4 regions of the Micromonospora sp. SH-82 genome follow, and region 2 is predicted to be linked to each of the others. Evidence: riboswitches for the same ligand, from Rfam matches in the RefSeq annotation. Region 2 holds a riboswitch; each other region holds the start of a gene.
The links. Region 2 has a riboswitch for cobalamin ahead of WHN02_RS19260 (peptidase). Riboswitches for the same ligand answer to the same signal wherever they lie in the genome.

Region 1: it holds a riboswitch for cobalamin, as region 2 does, so the genes downstream of both, WHN02_RS21225 (ribonucleoside-diphosphate reductase subunit alpha) here and WHN02_RS19260 (peptidase) in region 2, are expected to answer to the same signal.
Region 3: it holds a riboswitch for cobalamin, as region 2 does, so the genes downstream of both, WHN02_RS06465 (ABC transporter substrate-binding protein) here and WHN02_RS19260 (peptidase) in region 2, are expected to answer to the same signal.
Region 4: it holds a riboswitch for cobalamin, as region 2 does, so the genes downstream of both, metE (5-methyltetrahydropteroyltriglutamate--homocysteine S-methyltransferase) here and WHN02_RS19260 (peptidase) in region 2, are expected to answer to the same signal.

Annotation. Positions count from the first base shown of each region.
Region 1 covers NZ_CP148049.1:4,815,819-4,822,866, reverse strand. Annotated here, with positions in the region: gene WHN02_RS21255 (DUF1996 domain-containing protein) at 1-358, shown strand, start outside; gene WHN02_RS21250 (hypothetical protein) at 506-904, shown strand; gene WHN02_RS21245 (DUF1540 domain-containing protein) at 977-1,267, opposite strand; gene WHN02_RS21240 (PepSY-associated TM helix domain-containing protein) at 1,514-2,938, shown strand; gene rpsD (30S ribosomal protein S4) at 3,044-3,655, opposite strand; gene WHN02_RS21230 (hypothetical protein) at 3,695-4,156, shown strand; cobalamin riboswitch at 4,362-4,577, shown strand; gene WHN02_RS21225 (ribonucleoside-diphosphate reductase subunit alpha) at 4,733-7,048, shown strand, end outside.
Region 2 covers NZ_CP148049.1:4,315,624-4,322,671, forward strand. Annotated here, with positions in the region: gene WHN02_RS19250 (cell wall anchor protein) at 1-664, opposite strand, end outside; gene WHN02_RS19255 (hypothetical protein) at 1,007-1,495, opposite strand; gene WHN02_RS19260 (peptidase) at 1,513-2,595, opposite strand; cobalamin riboswitch at 2,697-2,864, opposite strand; gene WHN02_RS19265 (GNAT family N-acetyltransferase) at 2,893-3,462, opposite strand; gene WHN02_RS19270 (MFS transporter) at 3,540-4,829, opposite strand; gene WHN02_RS19275 (SDR family NAD(P)-dependent oxidoreductase) at 5,061-6,521, shown strand; gene WHN02_RS19280 (NAD-dependent epimerase/dehydratase family protein) at 6,610-7,048, opposite strand, start outside.
Region 3 covers NZ_CP148049.1:1,383,884-1,390,931, forward strand. Annotated here, with positions in the region: partial or broken gene WHN02_RS06455 (DUF4229 domain-containing protein) at 1-45, shown strand, start outside; partial or broken gene WHN02_RS06460 (M14 family metallopeptidase) at 346-1,665, shown strand; cobalamin riboswitch at 1,757-1,902, shown strand; gene WHN02_RS06465 (ABC transporter substrate-binding protein) at 1,997-2,932, shown strand; gene WHN02_RS06470 (FecCD family ABC transporter permease) at 3,021-4,112, shown strand; gene WHN02_RS06475 (ABC transporter ATP-binding protein) at 4,109-4,927, shown strand; gene WHN02_RS06480 (VOC family protein) at 4,994-5,776, opposite strand; gene WHN02_RS06485 (ABC transporter permease) at 5,895-6,632, opposite strand; gene WHN02_RS06490 (ABC transporter ATP-binding protein) at 6,643-7,048, opposite strand, start outside.
Region 4 covers NZ_CP148049.1:4,581,961-4,589,008, forward strand. Annotated here, with positions in the region: gene htpG (molecular chaperone HtpG) at 1-1,256, opposite strand, end outside; gene metE (5-methyltetrahydropteroyltriglutamate--homocysteine S-methyltransferase) at 1,523-3,823, opposite strand; cobalamin riboswitch at 3,952-4,171, opposite strand; gene WHN02_RS20410 (superoxide dismutase) at 4,272-4,532, opposite strand; gene WHN02_RS20415 (superoxide dismutase) at 4,538-5,152, opposite strand; gene WHN02_RS20420 (FecCD family ABC transporter permease) at 5,347-6,429, shown strand; gene WHN02_RS20425 (ABC transporter substrate-binding protein) at 6,455-7,048, shown strand, end outside.

The DNA of each region.
Region 1 (7,048 bases), 500 kb from region 2:
CGCGTCCGGTGCCGGGCGGGGCAGCGAGCCGGCGAAGATGCTCGACGGTGACCCGCGCAGCCGGTTCACCACCGGCAACCCGATGGTGAACGGCCAGTCGGTCACCGTGGACATGCGCTCGTCGCGTTCGGTCAGCGGGATCTCCCTGGTCAGCAACGGTGCCGACTACGCCCGCGGCTACCAGGTGTTCCTCTCCACGGACGGGTCGAACTGGGGTTCCCCGGTCGCCAGCGGACCGGGGGCGGAGACGATCGCGGCGGACTTCTCGCCGCGTAACGCCCGCTACATCCGGGTGGTCCAGACCGGGTCGGCCAGCAACTGGTGGTCGATCTCCGAGTTCGTCGCCTTCTCCCGGTGACCGTTCGATAAGACCCTTCCACCCACCGGCGCCGAACCGCAGGGAGCGAACCCGGATCGGTGTCGGCCGGGGGAAGTCCAACCGACCACTGTCAGCTTGCTGACAGTGGTCGGTTGTCGTTCACTGTAGAAGTCCATCGTGGGAGGCATGGTCTTGCGTTCTCCCGTCGGCGGGTGGGGGGATCTGCTCCGGCACCCTCCGATGCCCGCGCCGGTTCGGGTAACAGTGCTGCTGTTCGGGTTGCTGGCCCTGCTGTTCGCCCTGGCCACCGTGCACCGACTGGTGTCCGACTCCGGGTCGATCGGTGCCGCCGCGTTCTTCGCCGTCATGGCGGTGGCCAGCGTCGGCGTGGCGGCCGCACTGGTCACCCGGCGACGCTGGGCGGCCTACCCGGCGTTCGCCCTGTCGGCCCTGCTGGCCGTGGCCTCGTTGGGCATGTTCGGGGCGATCACCGTCGTCGGGATCGGCCTCCTGGCCTGGGTACTGGTCGCGCTCAACGGCACCGCCGCCCGCGTCTGGCTCAGCGGACGTCGCCGACTGCGGTGACCGGTGGGTGGGATCCGGAGCGACCGGGGTCCCCCACCGGGTGCGGGACCCCCGGTCGTGGTGCGCCTCGGATCACCGGGGTTCGTACGTCTGGCAGTCGGCGATGTCCTGACCGGGGCCGACCCGGATCGACGGGGCGTTGCACTCCAACTGTTCGTTGAACCGACAGTCCGCGCGCTGGCAGGCGCCGACCTGGGCGATCACCCGGTCCAGCCCGCCCTTGGCCGAGGTGTCGATGAAGGTGGTGCAGGCGGCACTCTCCTCGCCGATGGTGATGGCGAAGGCGTGGCAGCCGTCGTGGTTGTACCCGCAGTCGGTCACTGTGCACTCGTGGACCCGGGGCATCTCCAGCATGTCGGTCATGATCAACCTCTTCTCGCAGGTGGCGTCCGGTCTCGGGGTTACCCGCTGACGACCCGCTGACGCCCCGGGAAAATGACCCTCTTCGGGGTGTTTCGGGCCCGTCGGCCTCACCTGACGGGGTCTGCCGGGTGGCCGGTGCGGGATCCGGGCGGCGATCGCCGGGAACCAGCCTGGGCGGACAGCCGACTACTGCCTCGACGCATCTCCCCGAGCGGCGTCGCCGCTGCCAGTCAGGAAGGCCCGCCCATGTCACTCGCACCGGAGCTGCCGAAGACGGCCCCGTCGACACCTCCACCCGCCGGACCGCCCGGGCGGCGGAACCCGACCTCCGGCGCCGGTGCACTGCTGTTGCGGTTGCACTTCTACGCCGGGGTGCTGGTCGCCCCCTTCATCGTGGTGGCGGCGTTGACCGGGCTGCTGTACACGGTCGTACCGCAGCTGGACGCGGTGGTCTACCGCCAGGAGCTGTTCGTGGACGCCGTCGGTGACCAGCCCCGACCGCTCGCCGAGCAGATCGCCGCCGCCCGCGCCGCCCACCCGGACGGCGCGCTGACCTCGGTCACCACCCCGGCGGAGCCGGACCGCACCACGGAGGTGGTGTTCTCCCTGCCGGAACTGGGAGAGAAGTCGCACACCGTGTACGTCGACCCGTACACCGGTGCGGTGAAGGGCCAGCTGGTCACCTGGTTCGGGTCGACCCCGGTGACCACCTGGATCGACGACCTGCACCGCAACCTGCACCTCGGCGACCTCGGTCGGCACTACTCGGAGCTGGCGGCGAGCTGGCTCTGGGTCGTCGCGCTCGGCGGGGTGGTCCTGTGGTGGCGCCGCAGCCGTGGGCGGCGGTTCCTGGTCCCCGACCTCAAGGCCCGCAAGGGGGTACGCCGTACCCGGGGCTGGCACGCCGCCGTCGGGGTGTGGCTGCTGGCCGGGTTGCTCGTCCTGTCCGCCACCGGGTTGACCTGGTCGCGGTATGCGGGAGCGAACTTCGGGTCGGCGTTGGACGTCCTGGACGCCCGTACCCCACAGGTGTCGACCTCGCTCACCGGTGCCCCGGCGGTCTCCGGTGGACACCACGGTGCCGCGCCCGTCGCCGCCGAGGTGGACCCGGCCGACGCCGACACGGTCCTGGGGGTCGCCCGGGACGCGGGCCTGTCCGGGCCGGTGACGGTGACCCCGCCGGCCGAGGCGACCTCGGCCTGGCGGGTCGGTCAGGTCGACCAGGTCTGGCCGACCCGCGCCGACGTGGTCGCCGTCGACCCGTCCACCGGCACCGTCACCGACCGGGTCGACCACGCCGACTGGCCGGTGCTCGCGAAGCTGACCTCCTGGGGCATCCTCGTGCACATGGGCGTCCTGTTCGGGGCGGCCAACCAGATCGTCCTGGCCGCGCTCGCCGTCGGTCTGCTCTGCGTCACGTTCTGGGGGTACCGGATGTGGTGGCAGCGTCGCCCCACCCGGGACGGTCGCCGGGCGCTCGTCGGTGCCGCGCCGGCCCGGGGTGCCTGGGACGCCGCTCCCACCTGGCTGATCCTCGTCGGGGTGCCGGTGAGCATCGCTGTCGGCCTGGCTCTGCCCCTGCTCGGGGTGAGCCTGCTCGGGTTCCTCGTGGTCGACGTGGTCGTCGGTCTCCTCAGGTCCCGCCGGGCGGGGGCGCCCACGGCGTCCTGATCCCCGCTGCGCCGGACGACCCCGCCCCTTCCAAGGGGCGGGGTCGTCCGGCGTGGTCGCCTCGGTCGGGGGACCGGCGCGAGTGGTGCTCGATCGGGGGTCCGGTCAGCGCGAGTAGTGCTCGACGACGAGCTGCTCGTCGCAGATCACCGGCACCTCGGCGCGTTGCGGGAGCCGGATCAGCCGGGCGGTGAGCCCGGACAGGTCGACGTCCAGGTACGGGGCGGTCCGTTGCGGAGCGTGCGCCCCGGCGGCGGCGACGAGGAACGGGGCCTTGGTCCGGCTGGACTCCACCACCCCGATCCGGTCCTCCGGCTGCAGCCGGGCCGAGGGGCGGTCGACCCGTCGACCGTTGACGGTGACGTGACGGTGGGTGACGAGCTGTCGGGCCGCGTAGATGGTCCGGGCGAAGCCGGCCCGCAGGACGAGGGCGTCGAGGCGGCACTCCAGGTCGACCACCAGCTCCTCGCCGGTCTTGCCGGGGCGGCGTACCGCCCTGTCGAACGCCCGCCGCAGTTGCCCCTCGCGCAGGTCGTACTGGGCCCGCAGGCGCTGCTTCTCGAGCAGCCGGACCTTGTAGTTGCTCTCTGTCCTGCGGGCGGTCCGGCCGTGCACTCCGGGCGGGTACGGGCGGCGTTCGAAGTACTGCACGCACTTGGGGGTCAGCGGGATACCGAGTCGGCGGGACCGCTTGATCTTCGGGCGGGACTGGTTCATCATCACCTCTCAACTAAGGTAAGCCTAACCTAAACGGAGGTGGTCGAGTTGGGCAAGATCCAGCAATCCCCGGCGATCGTCGACACCCCGGCAGCGCGGCTGCACGCGCTGCTGGCCCGCGCCGATTCGCTGACCCTGCACACCCCGCACCACCGGGCCGAGCTGTTCGCCCGACACGCCGTGACGGAGGCCGGTGGGCTCCGGCTCACCCTCCCGGCGGCGGCCGGTCTGGCCCGACACCTCGTCGACGTCGGGGAGGTCCCGGCCCGGGTGGAGTTCGCCGAGCTGGGCACCGGCCGGACCGGCGACCGGGTGCGAGCCCGCGCCGCCCTGCTCGGGTGGCTCACCCCCGACGCCCTCCACGACGACGACCTGGTCGCGTACCTCGACCTCGCCTCCGCCGACCTCGTCGACCCGGACGGGACGGAGGAGGTCGACCCGGACGAGTTCCGCGCCGCAGCAGTCTGTCCGCCCGACCCCTCGGGCCACTGCTGCACATAGGTTGCAACAACCTCGATGTGGCGGTATTCATGAGGGGGGATGCGGTTCGGTGTGGACGCTGCCGGACGACGCACCCGGCCACCCCGGCGCTTGCGATGATCCGAGCCTCCGCCGGGGTGGCCACCCCGCTTCGCCGTCGCCCTGCGACGACCTCGACACGCCCGGACCCGACATGTTGGGTGTGACAATGCTGCGCTCCCTATATATGGTGTCGAGCGCAGCTGGTTCGGCCGCTCATCCCGAGCGGACGAGGCAAGAGGGAACCCGGTGGGAATCCGGGACTGCCCCGCAGCGGTGAGTGGGAACGACCGCCGTCATCAGCACTGGGCCGACACCGGCCTGGGAAGCGACGGCCAGTAGGAGACCGGTGATCCCGGTCAGGCCCGCGAGTCCGAAGACCTGCCAGCGCGCCGCGTACCCCGCAGTGGGTGGGCGGCGGTCCGAGGCCGCGTGGGACGGCCGACGCCCTCGCGAGCCCGCGTCGACACCGGCGTGCGTCCGCCGGTGTCCGTCCCGCGCTGCTGTCGGACCCTCCGGTCTCGAACTCGCGAGGAGTCAGTGGTGACAGTCACCGAGATGTTCCCGGCCGCCGCCGTCGGTGAGTCCGACCCGTCCGGGCCACGACGGGTCCGGGTCCGCACCCGTGACGGCGCCGTCGACCTGGTCGACGCCGACCAGATCGCCCACTCGGTACGCCGGTGGGCCGCCGACCTGACCGACGTCGACCCGATGCGGGTGGCCACCCGTACCGTCGAGGGCCTCTACGACGGCGCGAGCAGCGACGAGGTCGACCGCCTCGTGGTGCAGACCGCGGCCGAGCTGATCGGCGCCGAGCCGCAGTACTCCCGACTCGCCGCCCGGCTGCTGGCCGCCGAGGTCGGCACGGAGGTCCGGGGGCAGGGACTGGCCACCTTCAGCCAGGCCGTCGCCCACGGCCACACCCTCGGCCTGATCGGCGACGACACGGCGCGGTTCGTCGCCACCCACGCCGACGTCCTCGACGCGGCCGTCGACGACGCCGGGGACCTGCGCTTCGAGTACTTCGGACTGCGCACCGTGTACGACCGCTACCTGCTCCGCCACCCGACCGGCCGGCAGGTGCTGGAGACCCCGCAGTACTGGCTGCTGCGGGTGGCCTGCGGGCTGTCCCAGGAGCCCGGGGAGGCCGTCGAGTTCTACCGGCTCATGTCGAGCCTGGCCTACCTGCCCAGCTCGCCGACGCTGTTCAACTCCGGCACCGCGCACACCCAGATGTCCTCCTGCTACCTGGTCGACTCCCCGCGTGACGAACTCGACTCCATCTACCAGCGCTACGCCCAGGTCGCGAACCTGTCGAAGTTCGCCGGTGGCATCGGCATCGGATTCTCCCGGGTCCGCTCCCGGGGCGCGCTGATCCGGGGCACCAACGGCCGCTCCAACGGGATCGTGCCGTGGCTGCGCACCCTGGACGCCAGCGTCGCGGCGGTCAACCAGGGCGGCCGGCGCAAGGGCGCGGCCTGCGTCTACCTGGAGCCGTGGCACCCCGACATCGAGGAGTTCCTGCAGCTGCGGGACAACACCGGCGAGGACGCCCGCCGGACCCACAACCTGAACCTGGCCAACTGGATCCCGGACGAGTTCATGCGCCGGGTCGAGGACGACGGGATCTGGTCGCTGTTCGACCCGGACGAGGTCCCCGGTCTGTCCGACCTGTGGGGGGCGGAGTTCGAGGCCGCGTACCGGGCCGCCGAGGCCGAGGGTCGCTACGTGCGTCAGCTGCCCGCCCGGGAGCTGTACGGCAAGATGATGCGGACCCTGGCCCAGACCGGCAACGGCTGGATGACGTTCAAGGACGCCTCGAACCGGCTGTGCAACCAGACCGCCGAGCCCGGCAACGTCGTGCACCTGTCCAACCTGTGCACCGAGATCATCGAGGTGTCCAGCGACTCCGAGACCGCCGTCTGCAACCTCGGCTCGGTCAACCTCGCCGCCCACCTCGCCGACGGGGACCTGGACTGGGCGAAGCTGCGCGCCACGGTGCGGACCGCCGTCACCTTCCTCGACCGGGTCATCGACATCAACTACTACCCGACCCCCCAGGCGGCGGCGAGCAACCCCCGCTGGCGTCCGGTGGGGCTGGGCATGATGGGCCTGCAGGACGTCTTCTTCGCCCTGCGGCTGCCCTTCGACTCGCCGGAGGCCAAGGAACTGTCCACCCGGATCGGTGAGGAGCTGTACCTCACCGCCCTGGAGACCTCGGCCGGGCTGGCCGAGCGCTTCGGCCCGCACCCGGCCTTCGCCGAGACCCGGGCCGCCCGGGGACAGCTGCAACCGGACCTGTGGGGGGTCACCGGCGTGCAGACCGACAGGTGGTCGGCGCTGCGCGAGCGGGTCGCCGCGTCCGGGCTGCGCAACTCGCTGCTGGTGGCGATCGCCCCGACGGCCACCATCGCCGCCATCGCCGGGTGCTACGAGTGCATCGAGCCGCAGGTGTCCAACCTGTTCAAGCGGGAGACCCTGTCCGGTGAGTTCCTCCAGATCAACACCGCCCTGGTCCGGGAGCTGAAGGCACGGGGGTTGTGGACCGACCGGATCCGTACCGAGATCCGCCGGGCCGACGGGTCGGTCCAGGGGGTGTCGGAGCTGCCGGCGGACGTACGGGAGCTGTTCCGGACCGCCTGGGAGCTGCCGCAACGGGCGCTGATCGACCTGGCCGCCGCCCGGTCGCCCTTCATCGACCAGTCGCAGTCGCTGAACCTCTTCCTGGCCGCACCCACCATCGGCAAGCTCTCCTCGATGTACCGGTACGCCTGGAAGTCCGGCCTGAAGACCACCTACTACCTGCGGTCGCGTCCGGCCACCCGGATCCAGCAGGCCACCGTCGCCGCCGGTTCGACAGCCGTCGCGCCCGCC
Region 2 (7,048 bases):
GGTCGTCGCAGGAGGGCGACGGGCCGCCGTCGGCGTCGGGGTAGAGCCGGAAACCGCCGGCCCGGCACTGCTGGCGGACGAGGAAGTCGACAGTGGGCTGGGCCACCTCACCGCTGCGGGTCAGGCCCAGGACGGTGAAGGACTGGTCGAAGGTGTTGCTGGCGTCCGGGCCGGTGGCCTCGGTGGTCCGGCTGGTGATCCGGCCGTGCTGGTGGCCGGTGTCGGCGGCGGCGACCAGGGACAACGTCTCGGCCCGCAGGTCGTGTCCGCCGAAGTCGCGGGGGTCGGCACCGGTGGCGGTGGCGAGGTAGAGGAGTTTCGCCGTCGCGCCGCCGTCGGTGAAGCCCTCGATGCCGTAGTCGTCGTAGCTGTTGTAGGAGCGTACGTTCGCCGCGATCCGGGCGGTCGCGGCCGCACGGGTCGCCGGGGCCGCGCCGGTGGCGGCGAGGGCGAGCACCCCGTCGATGCTCAGTCCCCAGTCGACGCCGCCGAACGGGCCGGGCAGGGTCCCGTCGGTGAACTCGTCGGCGAGCCAGGTCGCGCCGTCACGGGCGGCGGCCGAGGTCGCGACGGCACCGTGCGGTGTGGCGACGAGGACGGCCAGGCTGGCCGCGGTGGCGACGAGGAGTCCGCCGCCGAGGCGACGGGTCCGGGAGGTGGGCATGGGGTGCCTTTCGCAGAGCGGTCGGTGGAAGCTCCGGAAGGCATCCGTGGGTCGACCGCGTCCGTCCGGTCGGACGGCGTGGCCGAGGATCCTCGGTGGCCCGGACTTCACCCTGTAGACCTCGACAGTGGAAGCCGCTCGTCCGCGGTGGGGCGTTCCGGCTCGCGATGGTTCGCTCACGGTTGCGGGTCAGCGCCGGCTTCTACCGGCTTCCCCCCACACAGGACGTATGCAGATGTGTACCCGGCGCACCGGGTGTCGACACGGTACCGCTCGTGGGCGCCACTGCGCCAGAGCGACGGTCGTCACCCGGTACGCCGGGTCAGGTGGGGCGATCCGGCGTCAGGGGGCGGTGATGCTCGGGGCGGTGCCGGTGCCGAAGCGCCAGCCCTCCACGGTGCCCGGTGCCGGGTTGTAGCTGCTCGCCCCGGAGGTGCTGTAGGTCCAGGGGCTGCCGCTACCGGCGGCGTGCCAGTACGACCAGTACGCGGTGGCGGGCGGGGTGTTGACGCACGGCTCGGTCGCGGAGGTCGGCTGCCCGTTGATCCGGCAGACGAAGGCGAGCCCCCATCGGGCGGTGCCGGTCACGGTGAATCCGGCGCCCTGCAGGGCGGCCAGCCCGGTGGCCGGGTCACCGACGTGACAGCCGACCTGGACCCCGCCGCCGAGGGGTCCGTAGTCGACCACGACGGTGACGCCGGTGGTGCCGGTGCAGGGGGCGGCCTGGGCGGCCTGGGGGGCGGGGTCGGCGGCGACCAGGCCGACGGCGACGACGGCTGCGGCGATCAGACCGGCCAGTCGCCTGCGGGTGGTGGAGATGGAACTGGACATCTGGACTCCTTCGAGGGTCAGAGGCAGGGCAGGCTGGGCGCGCCCGGCGTCGCGGTGGTGGTGGACAGGTGGGCGTACCCGGTGCCGGTCAGGCCGAGGACGGCCTGGGTGGTGGCCCGGACGGCGGTGGCCGGGTCGAAGGAGCCGCCGTCGAAGTCGATCGCCCCCCGGTCGGCGGGGGCCCCGGAGCAGCCGACCTGGAGCCCGACGAGGTGGATCCGGGCCCGCAGCCAGGCCAGCGGTCGGCCGCCGTCGCGGAGGGCCTGGGCGGCCAGGCCGGTGCTGTTGGCGTTGGACAGCCCGTCGGCGTTGGGGAAGCCTCCGTCGGTGCGTTGGACCGACACCAGCCACTGCAGACCGGCGGTGGCGTCGGCGGACCGGCCCGCGGCGCGCAGCGCCTGCACGGCCAGGGCGGTGGCGTCCACGTCGGAGACGCAGGTCGCCTGGGCGGCCACCACCGGGTAGCCGCCGTCGGCACACCGGATCCCGGCCAGCCACTGGGCGGCGGTGGCCGGTGCGCCCTGCGGGGTACGGGTCAGGGCGAGGATGGCGAACGACTGGCTGAAGGTGTTGCTGTAGTCGCCGTACGCGGACCGGTCGCTGAACCGGCCGTCGGGCGCCTGGAGCGACTGCAACCGGCTGACCAGGTCCACTCCACCCACGTCGGTGGGGTCGTCGCCGCGTACGGCGACGGTGAGGGCGAGCTTGGCGGTGGCTCCGGCGTAGGCCTCGGTGACCCCGTCGCCGAGGTACCCGTCGCGGATGTCCGCTCGGGTGACCCAGTCCAGGGCGTTCGCGCCGTAGTCGTCGGCGACCCCGGCGGCGGCGAACGCGAGGACGGCGTCGAGGGTCAGCCCCGCGTCGGGGTAGGCGACGCCGCCGAAGACCGCCTCGAAGCGTTCCCCGTCGACGAGTTGGCGTGCCAGCCAGCCGGCGGCGGCGGCCGGGCGGGGGGCCACGGCCTGGACGGCTGCCACGTCGGCGGGTGGCGCTGCGGGGGCGGCACCGGCGGGCGCGGCGACGCCGAGGGTGAGGGTGAACGCGGTGAGCACCGCGCTGGACAGGGTGAGCAGGCGGTGCCGGCTCGGGCGGGCGACCATCGGACGCGCCTTTCCGGCCCGGCGGTCGTCGAAACCCGGCCCGGCCTGCGCGGGGCAGGGCCGGTCGGCCTCCGACCCGTGGGCCACGACGGGTGAGGAGCGGGAACATCGCGGGTACGGCGGGTATTCGGGCTCGCCACCGAGGGGATCTCTCCTCGGTGGCCTACCGTTGCGGGCCAGCGCCGGACTTCGACCGGACTTCCCCCGCACGTACGCGCAGGTGTGCAGTTGTCGCGTCAGTCTCGTCTGCCGCAGCAGCGGATGTCAATGCGACATCCGTCGCGCCGGCCCGGCCCGCTACCGGGAGGCGGACAGCGGGAGGGACCGCACCAGCATCCGGTGTGAGCGCCAACCCGGGAAGGGAACGAGGTCGCCGACGTGCTGGAAGCGCAGGCGTTGCAGGGCGTGCCAGACCCGGGTGTTGGTCTCGGTGACGGCGAGGGTGACCCGCTCCTCACCACGACGGTCCAGCAGGTCGGTCATCATCCGGACGCCCAGGCGGTGGCGGCGGAACTCGGGCAGGACGAACGCCTCGCACACGGCGAAGGTCCGGTTCGGCCACTCGGTGGTCAGGGCGGTGTCGGTGACCGAGGTGAGGTCGCGCCACCACAGCGTCTCCGGCGGCAGTGGACAGCCCAGCACCGCCCCGACGAGTTCACCGGCGACGTAGCCGAGTGACCCCTCGAAGCCGTCGGCCTCGACCGTCCACCGGATCCGGTCGCTCGCCGGTGGGGTGCTGTGGTCGAGGAGGTGGAGGTCGTCGGCGTGGACCCGGTGGTAGACCTCGGTGAGCGCGTCGACGTCGACCTCGGTGGTGATCACGACCTCGTCGAGCAGGTCGCCGTGGGCAAGGGGTGTCGACGTCATCAGACTTCCTCCGGCATCAAGTTAGGTTAGGCATACCTAAGCAGATGGCGGATGTGGTGGGCAACCAACCCTCCCGGTCAGTGGGCGGCGACGCGGTCCGGATCGGACGCCACCACCACCGGTGGCACGTCCCCGACCCGTCCGTCCGGGCGGACCCGGTCACCGAAGCGCCGCTGGTGGACGACCCCGACCACGACACCGAGCCCGACGAGCACCGCGGCACCGGCAGCGACCGCCGGGTACCCGGTCCGGGCCGCGGCGACCAGACCGGCGGACGCCGCCAGGAAGGAGCAGACCAGGCCGAACGACGACAGCACTGTGAAGTCGGTGCCGCCGGTGTCCGGCCGGGAGTAGTCCATGTTGACCGTGTAGACGACCACGTTGAGCACCGTGTACGCCGACAGGAACCCCGCCAGGGCCGCGACCGTCGCCACCAGGGGGGCGTCGCCGTCCATCAGCGGCAGCAGCAGGACCGTGGAGACCACCAGCGCCACTCCCCCGCCGACCAGCACGGTGCGGCGGCCGAACCGTCCGATCCCGAGCCCGGAGAGCAGACCCGCCAGGATCGCCGGCACGCTGATCACCACCCCGGTCACCGTCCCGACCCGCTCCAGGGACCATCCGGCGTCCACAAGAGCCGGCGTGACCAGGGCGTACGCGGCACCGGCACCGACGTAGACCAGCGGCACCACGCCGAAGGTCCAGAGCCGGCACCCGGGTTGGCGCAGCACCGTCAACAGCGCCCGGTACGCCTCGCCGGTCGCCACCACCCGGTCGGCGCGGGGCGCCTCCCGGAACCGCCACACCACCACCAGCCCGACCGCGGTCAGGGCGGCCAGGAGCAGGATCGCCGGCACCCAGCCGAAACGGTCGTACACGACCACGCAGGCACCGCCGCCGAGCAGGTTGCCGAGGTAGCTGGCGGCGACCTGGATCCCGTTGCCGGTCCCGCGGGTCCGGGCGGAGAGCACGCGTACCGCCACGGCGTCGGCGGCGACGTCCTGGGTGGCGGACAGGACCACGTACCCGGCGCAGATCGCCACGACCGGGCCGAGCCGGTCGACCGGACTGTCGAACGGTGCCAGCGCCAGCAGGGCCAGGACCAGTCCGCTCTGGAGCACCAGCAGCCAGGACCGGTAGTGGCCGAGGCGACGGGAGCCGTACCTGTCGAGCAGCGGCGCCCAGAGGAACTTCAGCGGCCAGACCAGGCCGATGGCCTGCAACAGGCCCAGGGTCTGCAGGGAGGTGCCGCCGTCGCGCAGGATGGCGGCCAGCCCGACGGTGATGAATCCGATGCCCAGGTACTGGGTGACGTAGAGCGCGGTGAGCGTACCCAGCCCCGCCGCACGTTCCGATGGTTGCCGCACTCGTCCTCCCGGCCCGCCCCGCACTCGCAGAGTCAGGGAAGGCTAACCTAAGTCGTCGGGACCTGTGGGGGCGGGCGGCACCGGTCCCCGTCGATGCCCACCCGGGGGCGTCCAGGCCGGTGGACGGAGGCGGGATGCGGTGACGCCGGCGCGGTGCGTACAGTTTCGGGTCGGACTTCACGGGTGGGCCGGACAACCCCGGCGCAGGGACGGGATCGGGACATCAGCGGCATGACAGCGGACAACACCCTCGACGGCGGCCCCGACGGCATCGACCAGAGCCGGCTGGAGACCTGCCTGCGCGTCATCGAGGACCTGGCGGACCTGCCTCCCGACCACCCGGACGTGGTACGGGTCCAGCGGGCCACCGCCGGGCTCTACAAGACGATCAAGCAGCAGCGGCGGACGCGACGTCGGGAGGAGATCCTGACCGCCGACCTCGCCGTGACCGCCGCCACCGCCACCGGCGCACCGGGCCGCATCGACGACGAGACCCAGGGCATCCCGCTCGCCTCCCCCACCACCGGCACCACCGCCGGTGTCCTGCACCAGCCACGTGGCTGCTACGTCTGCAAACAGCGCTACCGCGAGGTGGACGCCTTCTACCACCAGCTCTGCCCCACCTGCGCCGCCGTGAACCGGGAACGCCGCGACGCCCGTACCGACCTGACCGGCCGACGGGCGCTGCTCACCGGGGGCCGGGCGAAGATCGGCATGTACATCGCGCTGCGGCTGCTACGCGACGGCGCGCACACCACCGTGACCACCCGCTTCCCGCACGACGCGGTCCGCCGCTTCGCCGCGATGCCCGACAGCGCGGACTGGCTGCACCGGCTGCGCGTCGTCGGGATCGACCTGCGCGACCCCGCCCAGGTGATCGCCCTGGCCGACTCGGTCAGCGCCCAGGGACCACTCGACATCCTGATCAACAACGCGGCGCAGACGGTCCGCCGCAGCCCCCAGGCGTACGCCCACCTCGTCGCCGCCGAGACGGCGGCCCTGCCCGAGGGTCCCCTTCCCGACGTGGTCACCTTCGCCGCCACCCCGGGCCGGGGTGAGACGGCCGGCAGCCTGACCGCGTCGCCCCCGCCGGTCCAGCTCACCCCGCACGCGCTCACCGCCCTGGCGTTGACCAGCGGATCCGCCTCCCCGGAACGGATCGCGGCGGCCACCGCCATCGACGCCGGCGGTCTCGTACCGGACCTCGACCCGGTCAACAGCTGGGTGCAGCGCGTACACGAGGTGGACCCGGTCGAGCTGCTCGAGGTGCAGCTCTGCAACGTCACCGCGCCGTTCGTCCTGGTCAGTCGGCTCCGGCCGGCGATGGCCGCCGCCTCGGCCCGCCGCAAGTACGTGGTGAACGTCTCCGCCATGGAGGGACAGTTCGGTCGCGGCTACAAGGGCCCCGGGCACCCCCACACGAACATGGCCAAGGCCGCGTTGAACATGCTGACCCGCACCAGCGCCCAGGAGATGCTCACCGACGGCATCCTGATGACGAGCGTCGACACCGGCTGGATCACCGACGAGCGGCCCCACCCGACGAAGATGCGGCTGGCCGACGCCGGATTCCACGCCCCCCTGGACCTGGTCGACGGCGCGGCCCGGGTGTACGACCCGATCGTGCGGGGCGAGCGGGGCGAGGACCTGTACGGCTGCTTCCTCAAGGACTACGTCCCCTGCGCCTGGTGACCGCCACCGGCGCGTGACGGTCACGGTGGGGTGCCGCCAGGCACCCCACCGCCGGTTCGGGACGGTCGCGTCGGTGCCGCGCGGTGCCCTACCGGTGGGCGGCGGCCAGCCGGGCGAACCCCTCGTCCAGGTCGACCTGCGGGGTCCAGCGCAACGCGGCCCTCGTCCGGCGTTGGTCGAACCAGTGCGCGGTGGACAGCTGCTCGGCCAGGAAACGGGTCATCGGGGGCTCGTCGGTACGTCGCAGCCGCGACCAGGCCCGTTCCACCAGGGAACCACCGGCCTTCGCGGCGGCCACCGGCACCCGCAGCCTCGGCGGCGGCGCCCCGGCGGCGGCGCAGATCCGGGTGACCAGTTCCGCCACCGTCCGGGGCTCCCCGTTGGTCACCACGAACGCCCGTGCGCGGACGTCGGCCTCGGGCGCCCGGTCCAGGGCGGCGACGATGGCCTCGGCCGCGTTCGTCACGTACGTCGTGTCGATCAGGGCGGTGCCCCACCCGACCAGGGCGAGCCGCCCGGATCGGGCC
Region 3 (7,048 bases), 2.9 Mb from region 2:
GGGGAGGACCAGCAGGCCGACCCCGACACCTCCACCGGCTCCGATACTTCCACCGGCTCCGGGACCTCGACCGGCTCCGATACTTCCACCGGCTCCGGGACCTCGACCGGCTCTGGGACCTCGACCGGGCGTTCGGCGGACGGGCCGGAAGACGCCCGCTGACCGGGGTGCTCCGACCGGTGGCGGGTGGCGCCGGTTTTCATCCACTGCGTCAAGGGTGAAGCTCGTTGCCGGTATGAGGATCCGGTCGGGATGATTGCCTCAGCGACACATGTTGATATGACCATGTGAGTGGGCGTGGAGAGCCTGACGCAGAACGCGGCAGGCGCGCCCGAGGAGGCTCGCATGATCCGTATCCCCCTCCGTCGACACCTGGCGTTCGCCATGGTCGTCGGCATGTCGCTGGTGGCCGCCGCCACCGCGCCGGTCTCCGCCCGGCCCTCCCCCGACCGCGACACCGGATCGGCCACCGTCGAGTACCGGGTGCTCGGACCCCGTACGATCGCCGACCGCAACTCCGTCGCCGGGACCGGAGCCGCCATCGACTTCGTCGAGCACGGGGTGCTGCACGTCTCGGCCACCCGAGCGGAGGCGGCCCAGATCACCCGGCTGGGCTTCCGGTTGGAGGCGGTCCCCGCCGCCGACGAGCACGGCCACGACCACGGCGACGACTTCAGCACGATGGGCTTCCCGGCGGCCGACAGCAACTACCACGACTACGCGGAGTTGACGGCGGTGGTGAACAAGGTGGTCGCCGACCACCCGACCATCGCCCGCAAGATCAGCATCGGCTCGTCGTACCAGGGTCGTGACCTGATGGCGGTGAAGATCTCCGACAACGTCGCCACCGACGAGAACGAGCCGGAGATCCTGTTCAACTCGCAGCAGCACGCCCGCGAGCACCTCACCGTGGAGATGGCGATCTACCTGCTGAACCTCTTCACGGACTCGTACGGTTCGGACACCCGGGTCACCAACATCGTCAACACCCGGGAGATCTGGATCGTCCCGACCGTCAACCCCGACGGCAGCGAGTACGACATCGCCACCGGGTCGTACCGGTCCTGGCGGAAGAACCGGCAGCCCAACAGTGGCTCGGCCTTCGTCGGCACCGACCTCAACCGGAACTGGTCGTACCGGTGGGGCTGCTGTGGCGGATCGTCCGGCTCCCCCGCCTCGGACACCTACCGGGGTCCGTCGGCCTTCTCCGCGCCGGAGACCGCAGCGCTGCGCAACTTCGTCAACAGCCGGGTCGTCGGTGGGGTCCAGCAGATCAAGGCCAACATCGACTTCCACACCTACTCCGAGCTGGTGCTCTGGCCGTTCGGCTGGACGACCGCGAACACCCCCACCGGGATGACGGCCGACCAGTACAACACCTTCGCCACACTGGGCCAGCAGATGGCCGCCACGAACGGGTACACCCCGCAGCAGTCCAGCGACCTGTACGTCACCGACGGCGACAGCATCGACTGGATGTGGGGGCAGCACGGGATCTGGGCGTACACCTTCGAGATGTACCCCGGACGCTCCGGGGGCGGGGGCTTCTACCCGCCCGACGAGGTGATCCCGGCCCAGACCTCGCGTAACCGGACCGCGGTCCTGTTGATCAGCGAGTACGCCGACTGCCCGTATCGGGCCATCGGCAAGCAGGCCCAGTACTGCTGACCGAGTGAGGAGGGGTCCCTCGTCATCGGAGGGACCCCTCCCGACCCTTTCGGGGTGGTGCAGCGCACGTCACCCGGTGCCACCTGCGGTAACGAAGTCGGCCGGAGGTGCGCTACGGTGCTAGCGACCGTCCCGCAGCGAAGCCGGTGCGAAACCGGAGCTGTCCCGCAACTGTGATGCCCCGTCCGCACCGCGTGCGGGGACGAGCCAGGTCGCCTACGGCACGGTCGCGACCCGCGCTCTCGAGGAAGGGCGCCTCGCGGACGGCGGCCACCCTCTGCCCTGTCGGCGAAGCACCAGACTCCTCGGCCGACAGGAGGCACCACCGATGTCCAGACGTACCCCTCGGATCTTCGCGGCGGTGACCGCGGCCGTCGCGCTCGCCCTCGCCGGCTGCGCGCAGAACTCCGACGAGCCCACCACCGCGCCCAGCCCCGGCAACGGGTCCGCCTACCCGGTGACCGTCGGGGAGCTGACCCTCGACGCGCGGCCCGAACGGATCGTCTCGCTCTCCGCGACCGCCACCGAGATGCTCTTCGCCATCGGGGCCGGTGACCAGGTCACCGCCGTCGACGACCAGTCGAACCACCCGGCCGAGGCACCGAAGACCGACCTGTCCGGCTTCCAGCCGAACGCCGAGGCGATCGCCGGGAAGAACCCGGACCTGGTGGTCCTCTCCAACGACATGAACAAGATCGTGGATCAGCTGACCACGCTGAAGATCCCGGTCTTCCTGGCCCCGGCGGCGACCACTCTGGACGACTCGTACCAGCAGATCACCGACCTCGGGACCCTCACCGGCAACGCCGACGGCGCCGCCGACGTCACCAAGCGGATGCGCGACGACATCGCCAAGCTGGTCGCCGACCTGCCGCAGCGTGCCGAGAAGCTGACCTACTTCCACGAGCTGGGACCGGAGCTCTACTCCGCCACCAGCAAGACCTTCATCGGCTCGCTCTACAGCCAGGTGGGTCTGGAGAACATCGCCGACGCCGCGGACCCGGACGGCAAGCAGGGCGGCTACCCGCAGCTGTCCCAGGAGGTCATCGTCCAGGCCGACCCGGACTTCATCTTCCTGGCCGACACCAAGTGCTGCCAGCAGTCGGCGGAGACGGTCAAGGAGCGTAGCGGCTGGTCCGGGCTGACCGCCGTGAAGAACAACCAGATCGTGGCCCTCGACGACGACGTCGCCTCGCGCTGGGGTCCGCGCGTGGTCGACCTGCTGCGGGCGATCGTGGACGCGGTCGCCAAGGTCCCGGCCTGACCCTCGACCCCGACATGACCCACCGGCCCGACGCGGCAGCCCTCGGCCCCGACATGGCCGACCGGCCTCACCCGACAGTCGATCCGACATGACCCACCGGCCCGGCGCGACGACCCGGTCCGGCGTGCCCGCCCGACCCGGCGGCGCGCCGGCCGGGTTGCGGCCGGGCTGGCTGGTCGCCGGCCTGGTGGCCGTCGCCGTGGCGCTCGTCGTCGGGGTGTCCCTCGGCCCGGTCAGCCTTCCTCCGCTGAGCGTCGCGGCGGAACTGCTCAACCTGATCCCCGGAGTACGCCTCGACAGCGGCCTCTCCGAACGGGAGATCGCCATCGTCACCGAGCTGCGGCTCCCCCGGGCGGTGCTCGGTCTGCTCGTCGGCGGGCTGCTCGCCCTGGCCGGTGGCTGCTACCAGGGGGTGTTCCGCAACCCGTTGGCCGACCCGTACCTGCTGGGGGTGGCCGCCGGGGCGGGACTCGCGGTCACCACGGTCATCGCCCTCGGGGGCGCGGCCATCGGCGCGATGCCGGTGACCGTCCCCCTGGCCGCGTTCGGCGGGGCGCTCGGTGCGGTCCTGATGACGTACCTGCTCGGTTCGGCACAGGGCCGCCACCGGTCACCGGTGACACTGATCCTGGCCGGGGTGGCGGTCTCCGCGTTCCTCTCCGCCGGCCAGACCTACCTGCTGCAACGCAACGCCGACAGCATCCAGCAGGTCTACTCGTGGCTGCTGGGCCGGCTGGCCACCGCCGGGTGGGGCGACGTCCGGATGGTCCTGCCGTACTTCGTGATCACCGTGGCGGTGGTGCTCCTGCACCGGCGGGAGATCGACGTCCTGTCCCTCGGCGACGACGAGGCGACCAGCCTCGGGCTGCACCCGCAGCGGTCCCGGTACCTGCTGATCGCCGCCGCCTCCCTCGGCACCGCCGCGGCGGTGGCCGCCGCCGGGCTGATCGGCTTCGTCGGGATCATCGTCCCGCACGCCCTCCGGCTGCTCGCCGGATCCAGCTACCGGGTGATCCTCCCACTCTCGCTGCTCTTCGGCGGGGCCTTCCTCACCCTGACCGACGTCGTCGCCCGGACCGTCGCCGCGCCCGGGGAGATCCCGATCGGGGTGGTCACCGCCCTGCTCGGTGGCCCGTTCTTCGTCCTGGTCCTGCGGACCAGTCGGCGGCTGACGGTATGAGCACCGGACATCTCCCCACCCCGGCAGGACCGGCCGTCCAGGTCCGGGACCTGCGGGTCGACCTGGGCGGGGTGCCGGTCCTGTCCGGGGTCGACCTCACCGTGACGGCCGGTGAGTGGGTCGCCGTGATCGGACCGAACGGCGCCGGGAAGTCCACCCTGTTGCGTGCCGTCGGCGGCCTCCTGCCCGTGGCGGACACCGTCACCCTCTTCGGTACGCCCAGCGCGGCGTTGCGGCGTCGGGACCGGGCCAGGACGGTGGCCACCGTCGCGCAGTCCCCGGCCGTACCCCCCGGCATGGCGGTGCTGGACTACGTCCTGCTCGGCCGGACCCCGCACATTCCGGCCCTCGGCCGGGAGTCGGCCGCCGACCTCGCCGCGACCTGGGACGTCCTCGCCCAACTCGACCTGCTCGACTTCGCGCGCCGGGAGTTGGACACCCTCTCGGGCGGGGAACGACAGCGGGTCTTCCTGGCCCGGGCGTTGGCCCAGGGCGCCACCCTCCTGCTGCTCGACGAGCCGACGAGCGCCCTGGACATCGGCCACCAGCAGGAGGTGCTGGAGCTGGTCGACAGGCTCCGGCGCGAGCACGGGCTCACCGTACTGGCCACGATGCACGACCTCTCCCTCGCCGGTGAGTACGCCGACCGGCTGGTGCTGTTGGCGCAGGGGCGGGTGGTGGCGGTCGGCCCACCCCGGGAGGTGCTCACCGAGGAACTGCTGACCGAGCACTACCGGGCCACCGTACGGGTGATCCAGGGCGAGCACGGCCCCGTCGTCGTTCCCGTCCGCCGCCGCCACAGCCGACACCAGTGACCCGAGCCGCACCCCTGCCTCCCCGGGGCTCGACTGCGAGAAGGGGACCCCTCTCGACCGTATGCGTCAGTAAGGGGCCCTTCCTTCGGGGCGGAGGGTGACTATCCAGAAGAGGGCGCCCTGGGGGTCGCGGAGTGCGGCCGTCCGACCGGCGGGGGCGTCCATCGGCGGGACCAGCACGTCACCGCCCAGTTCGGTGGCGCGGACCGCCGCCGCGTCGGCGTCGGCCACCGCGAAGTACACCGACCAGTACGCGGGCAGTCCGGCGGAGAACCCGTCCCCGATCGGCGGCATCATCCCGGCGACCACCTGGTCCCCGCACCGCCAGCCGGTGTAGGTGACCGGGTCGGTGGAGTGGTCCTCCGGCTGCCAGCCGAAGACCAGCTCGTAGAAGGTCTTCGCGCCCTCCGGGTCGGGGGTGACCAGTTCGGTCCAGCTCATCGCGCCGGGGGCGTTGAACACCTCGGCACCACGCATCTCCATCGGCTGCCAGACGCTGAACGTGGCACCGGCGGGGTCGGCGAAGACCGCCATCCGTCCCTGGTCGAAGATCTGCAACGGGGGGACCACCACCTGTCCGCCGGCCGCCTCGACTCGGGTGGCGACCAGCTCCGGGTCGTCGGTGGCGACGTAGGTGGACCAGATCGGCACCTGTTCCGGGGTGGCCGGGGGGCCGACCCCGGCGGCGGCCAGCCCGTCCAGGAGGAAGGTGGTGTACCCGCCCGCCTCCGGCTGGGGGGTGACCCGACCGGTCCACCCGAAGAGCTCGGTGTAGAACCGCTTCGCCGCGGCCAGGTCGGCGGTGGCCAGGTCGGCCCAGCAGGGCACACCCGGTGGTACGTTCGCCACGCCCGCCCCCTCCGCCGTACCGGTTCGGTGACGCCGGACGGGGCGCCCCTGTCCGAATCGTGGCACCGTCGCGTCGACCGGCGCAGCCGAACCGGTCAGATGGGGGCGGGCGTACGGTTCAGCTGAACCGGCGTCCCTCGTCCCGTCGGTAGGCCCACCCGGCGAGGGAGCCGAGGGCGACGATCCACACCCCGAGCATGACCAGCGAGAGTGGTTCGGGTCGGAAGTCGCCGACCGCCGCCCACATCAGTTCGACGGCCCCCCGGGTCGGCAGGTACGGCGCGATCGCCTCGATGAATCCGGGGGCCTGACCGGGGCCGGAGAGCAGCCCTCCGCCGAAGGCCAGCGGGAAGAAGACGACCTGCGCCACGACGATCGCCGCCTTGGCCGGCAACGAGTATCCGATGGCCAGCCCCATCAGCGTGAACGGCACCGAGACCAGGCCGACGACGGCGGCGGCGAGGGCGAGTCGGGCCGCGCCCGTCCGGGCCTCGGTGAGGGTCGCCGCGATCACCACCACGGGGATCAGGGACAGGTAGGTCATGGCCAGCCCGGCCAGCACCCGACCGGCGAACCGGGGGGCCGATCCGGCGGGCAGGGTCCGCAGGTACGGGTCCCAGGGCAGGGCGCGGTCCTCGGCCACCCCGATGCCGTACTGGAAGATGTTGGCGCTCATCACGGCGAAGGTGACCATCGCGGCGGTGGCGTACGTGGCGGCGACCTGCTCGTCGCCGACGGCCGGTACGACGAAGAAGATCATCGCGGCGGCGGGGAAGAAGGCGCTGCCCACCACGGCGATCGGGGTCCGGAACAGTTCCAGGAGCTGGTAGCGGGCGTGGGCCAGGGCGAGTCGCACGGCTGTCTCCTCAGGCGGTGGTCGGCACGTCGGCGTCGGTCCGGTTCCCGGGGAGGGGCACGGCGTCGGTCCGGTTCCCGGTGGTCGGCGTGTCGGTGTCGGTCCGGCCGTCGGTGGTGATGGCGAGGAACGCCTCTTCCAGCGAGGTGGGGCGTACCTCCAGGTCCCGGAAGTCGACGTGGGCGGTGACGAGGTCGCGGACCAGTTGGTCGGCGTCGGCGGTGAGCAGGTGGACCCGCCCCTGCGCGTGTTCGACCCGGGCCACCCCGGGCAGCTCCGGGAGCCGGTCGGCGGTGAGGCTGACCCGGCGCAGGCCCACCACGCCCCGGACGGCCGAGACGGTGTCGTCGGCGAGCACCCGGCCCTGCCCGATCACCACCACCCGTTGCGCCAGGGCCTCGATCTCCTCCAGGTAG
Region 4 (7,048 bases), 270 kb from region 2:
GTGGCGTAGTAGATGTCGCCCTGGCCGTCCTTCATCCGCTCGACGTACCCGGCGAGGGTGGTCAGCTCCGCCGGGTCGTCGGTGGAGGCCACCGACACGATCTCCAGCAGGGTGTCCCGGTTGTCCGGGTCCTCCAGGAGACCCTCCTTGAGCGCCCGACCGAACTCGGCCCACAGGGTGCGGTACTTCTCCTCGTTGTTGGCCTTCAGGTCCTTCACCGTGGAGAGGATCTTGCGGACCAGGCGGCGGCGGACCACCTGGATCTGCCGGTCCTGCTGCAGGATCTCCCGGGAGATGTTGAGCGACAGGTCGTGCGCGTCCACCACACCCTTGACGAAGCGCAGGTAGTTGGGGATCAGCGCCTCGCAGTCCTCCATGATGAACACGCGCTTGACGTAGAGCTGGACCCCGCGCCGACCCTCCCGCATGAACAGGTCGTACGGGGCGTGCGCGGGGATGAACAGCAGGGCCTCGTACTCGAAGGTCCCCTCCCCCCGCATGTGGATCGTCTCCAGCGGGTCGGTCCAGTCGTGGCTGACATGCCGGTAGAAGTCGCGGTACTCCTCCTCGGCGACCTCGTCGCGGGGGCGCGCCCAGAGCGCCTTCATCGAGTTGAGGGTCTGCACCTCGCTGGTGACCGCCCCGTCCTCGCCGGTGCTCGACACGGTCATCCGGATCGGCCAGGAGATGAAGTCGGAGTACCGCTTGACGATCTCCCGGATCTTCGCCTCGGCCGTGTAGTCGAAGAGGTTGTCCTCGCTGTCCTCCGGCTTGAGGTGCACGGTGACGGAGGTGCCCTGCGGGGCGTCGTCGACGGTGGCGATCTCGTACGTGCCGCCGCCGGTCGACTCCCAGCGGGTCCCCTCGGTCTCCCCGGCCCGCCGGGTGACCAGGGTGACCTTCTCGGCGACCATGAAGGTGGCGTAGAACCCGACGCCGAACTGGCCGATCAGTTCCTGGGAGGCGGCGCTGTCACGGCTGTCGCGCAGCTTCTGCAGCAGTTCGGCGGTGCCCGACCGGGCGATGGTGCCGATCAGCGCGACCACGTCGTCGCGGGACATCCCGATCCCGTTGTCCCGGACCGTCAACGTCCGGGCCTCGGGGTCGGCGACCAGCTCGACGTGCAGGTCACCGGTGTCGACCTGGAGGTCTTTGTCGATCATCGACTCCAGACGCAGCTTGTCCAGGGCGTCGGAGGCGTTGGAGATGAGTTCCCGCAGGAAGACGTCCTTGTTCGAATAGATCGAATGGACCATCAGCTGAAGCAGCTGCCGGGTCTCCGCCTGGAACTCCAGCGTCTCGATCCGATTACTCACGTCATCCTCCCGCAGTGCTGCCCGGTAACGGGCAAAAGGATACGGCGTGCTCCCCCGCCGTCGCTGTCCGGTCAGCACCCCCGCGAAGGAGGGGCCCCTTCCTGACGCCTGCGGTAGACAGGGGCACCCTTCTCACACCCTTCGAGGCGGGGAGAACGGCCGGGCACCGCCGACGGGGTCGGGTACCCCGTCGGCGGTGCCGTCGGTCAGGCCCGGCCGGCTGCGGTGTCCGCCGGTGCGGTGGACGGCAGTTCGGCACGGACCGTCCGGGCGGCCCGGACCAGGGCGGCCAGCGCCGGGCGTACCTGGTCGTAGCTGCGGGTCTTGAGCCCGCAGTCCGGGTTGACCCAGAGCCGGTCGGCGGGTACGACAGCCACCGCCCGCCGCAGCGCTGCGGTCACCTCGTCGTGGTCGGGCACCCGGGGCGAGTGGATGTCGTAGACCCCGGGTCCGACGCCACGGGTGTAGCCGACGGTGGCGAGGTCGTCGAGGATCTCCATCCGGGACCGGGACGCCTCGATGCTGGTGACGTCGGCGTCGAGGGCCTCGATGGCGGGGAGGACCTCGCCGAACTCCGAGTAGCACAGGTGGGTGTGGATGGCGGTGGCGTCGGCGACCCCGCTGGTGGCGAGCCGGAACGCCGCGACCGCCCAGTCGAGGTAGGACTCGTGGTCACGGCGGCGCGGGGGCAGGAGTTCCCGCAGCGCCGGCTCGTCGACCTGGACGATCCGGATCCCGGCGGCCTCCAGGTCCCGGGCCTCGTCGCGCAGGGCGAGGGCGACCTGCCGGGCGGTCTCCGACAGCGGCTGGTCGGCGCGGACGAACGACCAGGCGAGGATGGTCACCGGGCCGGTCAGCATGCCCTTGACCGGCCGGTCGGTCAGGGTCTGGGCGTAGCTCGACCAGCCCACCGTGACGGGCGCCCGGCGGGACACGTCGCCGTGCAGGATCGGCGGTCGGACGCAGCGGGAGCCGTACGACTGCACCCACCCGTGGGCGGTGGCGACGAACCCGTCGAGGTGTTCGGCGAAGTACTGCACCATGTCGTTGCGTTCCGGTTCGCCGTGGACGAGGACGTCCAGGCCGAGGGTCTCCTGTTCGGCGACGACCCGGGCGATCTCGGCGCGCATCCGGTCGGCGTACCCGGCGTCGTCGAGGCGACCGGCCCGGTGTTCGGCGCGGGCCCGTCGGACCTCGTCGGTCTGCGGGAACGAGCCGATGGTGGTGGTGGGCAGCAGCGGCAGTCCCAGGCGGGCCTGCTGGGCGGCGGCCCGGTCCGGGTGCGGACCCCGCCGGGTGTGTTCGGGGCGGAGGGCGTCGAGGCGGGCGCGGACGGCGTCGTCCCGCCAGCCGGCCGGGGCCGGTGGCGCTGCGGCGGGCAGGGCGGCGACTCCGTCGCGCAGTGCCCGGCCGAGGAGGACCACCTCGTCGACCTTCTGTCGGGCGAAGGCCAGCCGGTCGCGGACCTGCGGGTCGAGGTCGGTCTCGGCGGCGAGGTCGACCGGGACGTGCAGCAGGGAGCAGGAGGTGGCGACGGCCACGGTGTCGGCGAGGCCGGTGAGGGTGGCCCCGACGGCGGCTGCGGCGCGCAGGTCGGTGCGCCACACGTTACGCCCGTCGACCAGGCCGGCGACGACGGTCCGGCCGGGGATCGGCCCGTACCCGGCGAGCCGGTCGAGGTCGGCGGGACCGGCGACCAGGTCCAGGCCGACCGCCTCGACCGGGGTGTCCAGCAGGGCCGGGAGGGCCTCCCCCAGCTCCCCGAAGTAGGCGGCGACGAAGAGGGCGGGGCGGCGGGTCAGGGTCCCGAGCCGGGTGTACGCGGCCCGGAGCGCGTCGGTCTCGGCGTCGGTCCGGTCGGCGACGTAGGCCGGTTCGTCGAGCTGCACCCAGGGCACACCGGCGTCGGCGAGGGCGCCGAGCAGGTCGGCGTAGACGTCGACGAGGTCGTCGAGCCGGTCGAAGGGGGTGAACCCCTCGGGGGCGTCGTCGGTCGGCTTGGCCAGCAGGAGCAGTGTCGCCGGGCCGACCAGGACCGGGCGGGTGGTGATGCCGAGCGCCTCGGCCTGGGCGTACTCCTTCAGGGGTTTGCCGGGGCGGGCGGTGAGGACGGTCTCGGGGCCGATCTCCGGGACGAGGTAGTGGTAGTTGGTGTCGAACCACTTCGTCATCTCCAGTGGCGGCTCCTGCGCGGTGCCCCGGGCCATGGCGAAGTAGGTGTCCCGCTCGTCGAGACCGAGCCGACGGAACCGCTGCGGTACGGCGTCGACCGCCACGGCGGCGTCGAGAACGTGGTCGTACAGGGAGAACGTGTTGGACGGTACGGCGGACAGGCCGGCGTCGCGCAGCGTGCGCCAGGTCTGTTCGCGCAGGTCGTCGGCGACGGTGTCCAGGGCTGCCGCGTCGACGCGGCCGGCCCAGTAGCCCTCCAGGGCGCTCTTGAGCTCCCGGTGCGGGCCGATGCGGGGATAGCCGAGGACGGTACTGGTACCGAACGGTGTGGTCATGACGCCTGGGATTCCTTCCCTCGAGGTCCGGGCGGTGCGAGCCGACGGATCGAGGAGGGCAGGGTCGGGCACGGTACGACGACCGGCCTCGCCCGGGCCCTCCCACGGGGCCGTCGGCGGCGTACGCGGACGCGTACGCGGTGCGGGCAGGTCTTCGGACTCGTGGGCGTGACCGGTGCACCCGGTCTCCTACTGGCCGTCGCTTCCCAGACCCTTGCGGGTCCAGTGCCGATGACGGCGGTCGTTCCCACTCACCGCTGCGGGGCAGTCCCGGATTCACACCGGGTTCCCTCTTACGACGCCCCACACCTGTCGTGGGTGGGGCGAACCAACACCGCCGACCATCGTACGGCGTGCACCCGGTCCGGTCGATCGAGGTCTCGGTGGGGGGTCTGTGGTGCGTCGGGTCCCGCCCGGGCGGTGGCGGGACCCGACGCGGGTCGGACGGTCAGGTCGGCGGCGCCTGGGCGGCGTCGGCGACGAGCAGTGTCAGCTCCCGGACGAGGGCGTCCATCGTCTGTCCGCTCTGTGCCCGGAGCAGGCCGAGGAGGAGGTCGGCGAGGAGGTGGAAGCCGAGGGTCCTGGCCTGTTCGGAGTCGAAGGCGGCGAGGAGTTCCTCGGCTCCGGCGTGGTCGTCACGGTGGGTGGCGGCGATCACCCCGGCCGCGCGTTGCACCAGCTCCGCCACGGCGGGGGTGGGGGCCGGCACGCCGGTCAGATCCGGGGTGCGCCGGCGCGGGCGGCGTCGAAGCGGGCGGTCACGTCGGCCCAGTCGACGAGGTCCCACAGCCTGTCGACGTAGTCCGGACGGACGTTGCGGTACTGCAGGTAGTAGGCGTGCTCCCAGGCGTCGAAGACCAGCAGCGGGGTGGTGCCCTGCCCGACGTTGCCGTGGTGGTCGTAGACCTGCTCGACGATCAGCCGCCGCCCCAGCGGCTCCCAGGCCAGCACGCCCCACCCGGAGCCCTGGACGCTCTTGGTGGCTGCGGAGAGCTGCCCGGCGAAGGCCTCGAAGCCGCCGAGGTGCTCGTCGATCGCGGCGGCCAGGTCCCCGTCGGGGCGGTCGCCGCCGTCCGGGGAGAGGTTGTTCCAGAAGATGGAGTGCAGGACGTGCCCGGACAGGTTGAAGGCGAAGGTCTTCTCCAGCCCCACGAGCCTGCCGAAGTCGCCCTTCTCCCGGGCCTCGGCGAGCTGGTCGAGGGCGTCGTTGCTGCCCTTGACGTACGCCGCGTGGTGCTTGCTGTGGTGCAGCTCCAGGATCTCGCCGGACATGGCCGGTTCCAGGGCGCCGTAGTCGTAGGGCATGTCGGGCAGGGTGTACGCCGTCATCAGCACTCCTTGATGGGTTCTGCCGAAACTTCGCTGTTGCCAGTATCTTGCAACAGTGAGCCTACGGTGTGGCGGGGTGGCGTGCGGGCGACCTCACAGTGAACAGCGGGTCCGCCCCTTTCACCCCCCTGATCATGCTGTTAGCTTTTGCCAAGACTTTGCAGGAACGACGGTGTCGCACTGGGGGTACGCAGATGGCCACCCTGCTGAAGGAGCAGGAGGACCTGCTCGGCGTCGCCACCCGACGACGCCGTACGGGCGCCTGGCTGATCGGGCTCACCGTCGCGCTCCTGGTGACCGGGGTGGTGGCGGTCGGCTCCGGTGCCATCGGCATCGCCCCGCTCACAGTCACCCGGATCATCGGCTACCACCTCGTCGGGGTCCCCGGTGAGGTGACCTGGACCCTGTCGGAGGAGGCCATCGTCTGGCAGGTCCGGCTCCCCCGGGTCCTGCTCGGCATGCTGGTCGGCGCCGGACTGGCGGTCTGCGGGGTGGCCCTGCAGGCGATGGTGCGCAACGTGCTGGCCGACCCGTACCTGCTCGGCATCAACTCCGGGGCCTCCAGCGGGGCCGCCGCCGCGATCCTGTTCGGCGCCGGAGCCGGGTTCGGGCAGTACGCCCTGCCGACCAGCGCCTTCCTCGGCGCGCTCGCCGCCTCGCTGCTGGTCTTCCTCATCGCGCGTACCGGCGGCCGGGTGACCTCGATCCGGCTGCTGCTGGCCGGGGTCGCCGTCGGGTACGCCCTCTACGCCACCACCAGTTTCCTGATCTTCGCCTCGGGGTCGGCCGAGGGTGCCCGGTCGGTGATGTTCTGGCTGCTCGGATCCCTCGGGCTGGCCCGGTGGAACGCCCTGCTCACGATCGCCGCCGTGGTGGTCCTCGGCACGATCCTCCTGTTGACCGTCGCCGGTCGACGGCTCGACGTCCTGGCCATCGGCGACGAGACGGCGCAGACCCTCGGCGTGTCCCCCGACCGGTTCCGGATGCGCCTGCTCGTCGTGGTCTCCCTCACCGTCGGGATCCTGGTCTCCGCCGCCGGGAGCATCGGGTTCGTCGGCCTCGTCGTCCCCCACCTGGCCCGGCGCATCGTCGGGGCCCCGCACGTGCGGGTGGTGCCGGTGGCCGCCCTGCTCGGGGCCATCCTGCTGGTCTGGGCCGACGTGGTCGCCCGGGTCCTGCTCGCCCCGCAGGAGATCCCGATCGGCATCATCACCTCCCTGCTCGGCGCGCCGTTCCTGGTGATCCTGATCCGTCGTCTGCACGCCACCGGCGCCTGAGCGCCCGACCCCGTCGAGGAGAGTCATGTCCCGTCTCCGCCTGGCCGCCACCGCCGCCGCCTCGGCCACCGTGCTGCTCGTCGCCGCCTGCGGTGGGGGTGGTGGCGGCGGTGAGCCGACGGCGGGCGGTGACGGCTACCCCCTGACGGTCACCAACTGCGGCACCGAGGTCACCTTCGACGCCGCCCCGCAGCGGGTCGTCCTGCTCAAGAGCGCCGCCGTGCCGTACCTGCAGGCCCTCGGGGTGCTGGACCGGGTCACCGCCCGGGCCGGGCAGTACCCGAAGGAGTACTACGACGCGGCCACCCAGACCGCCCTGGACCGGATCCCGCTGCTGACCGACAAGACCGACACCAGCGGCCACCTCCAGATCTCCCAGGAGGTGGTGATCAGCCAGCAGCCCGACCTGGTCCTCGGCGAGGTGGACAACCTGTCCCGGGACACCCTCTCGGCGGTGGACATCCCCCTGCTGGAGGAGCCCGCCATGTGCCCCGACAGCACGTCCACGCCGACCTTCGACGACGTCTACGCCCAGATGCAGTCCTACGGCCGGGTGTTCGGCCGCGAGGCGAAGGCCACCACTGCGGTGACGGCGCTCAAGGAACGGATGACCGCGATC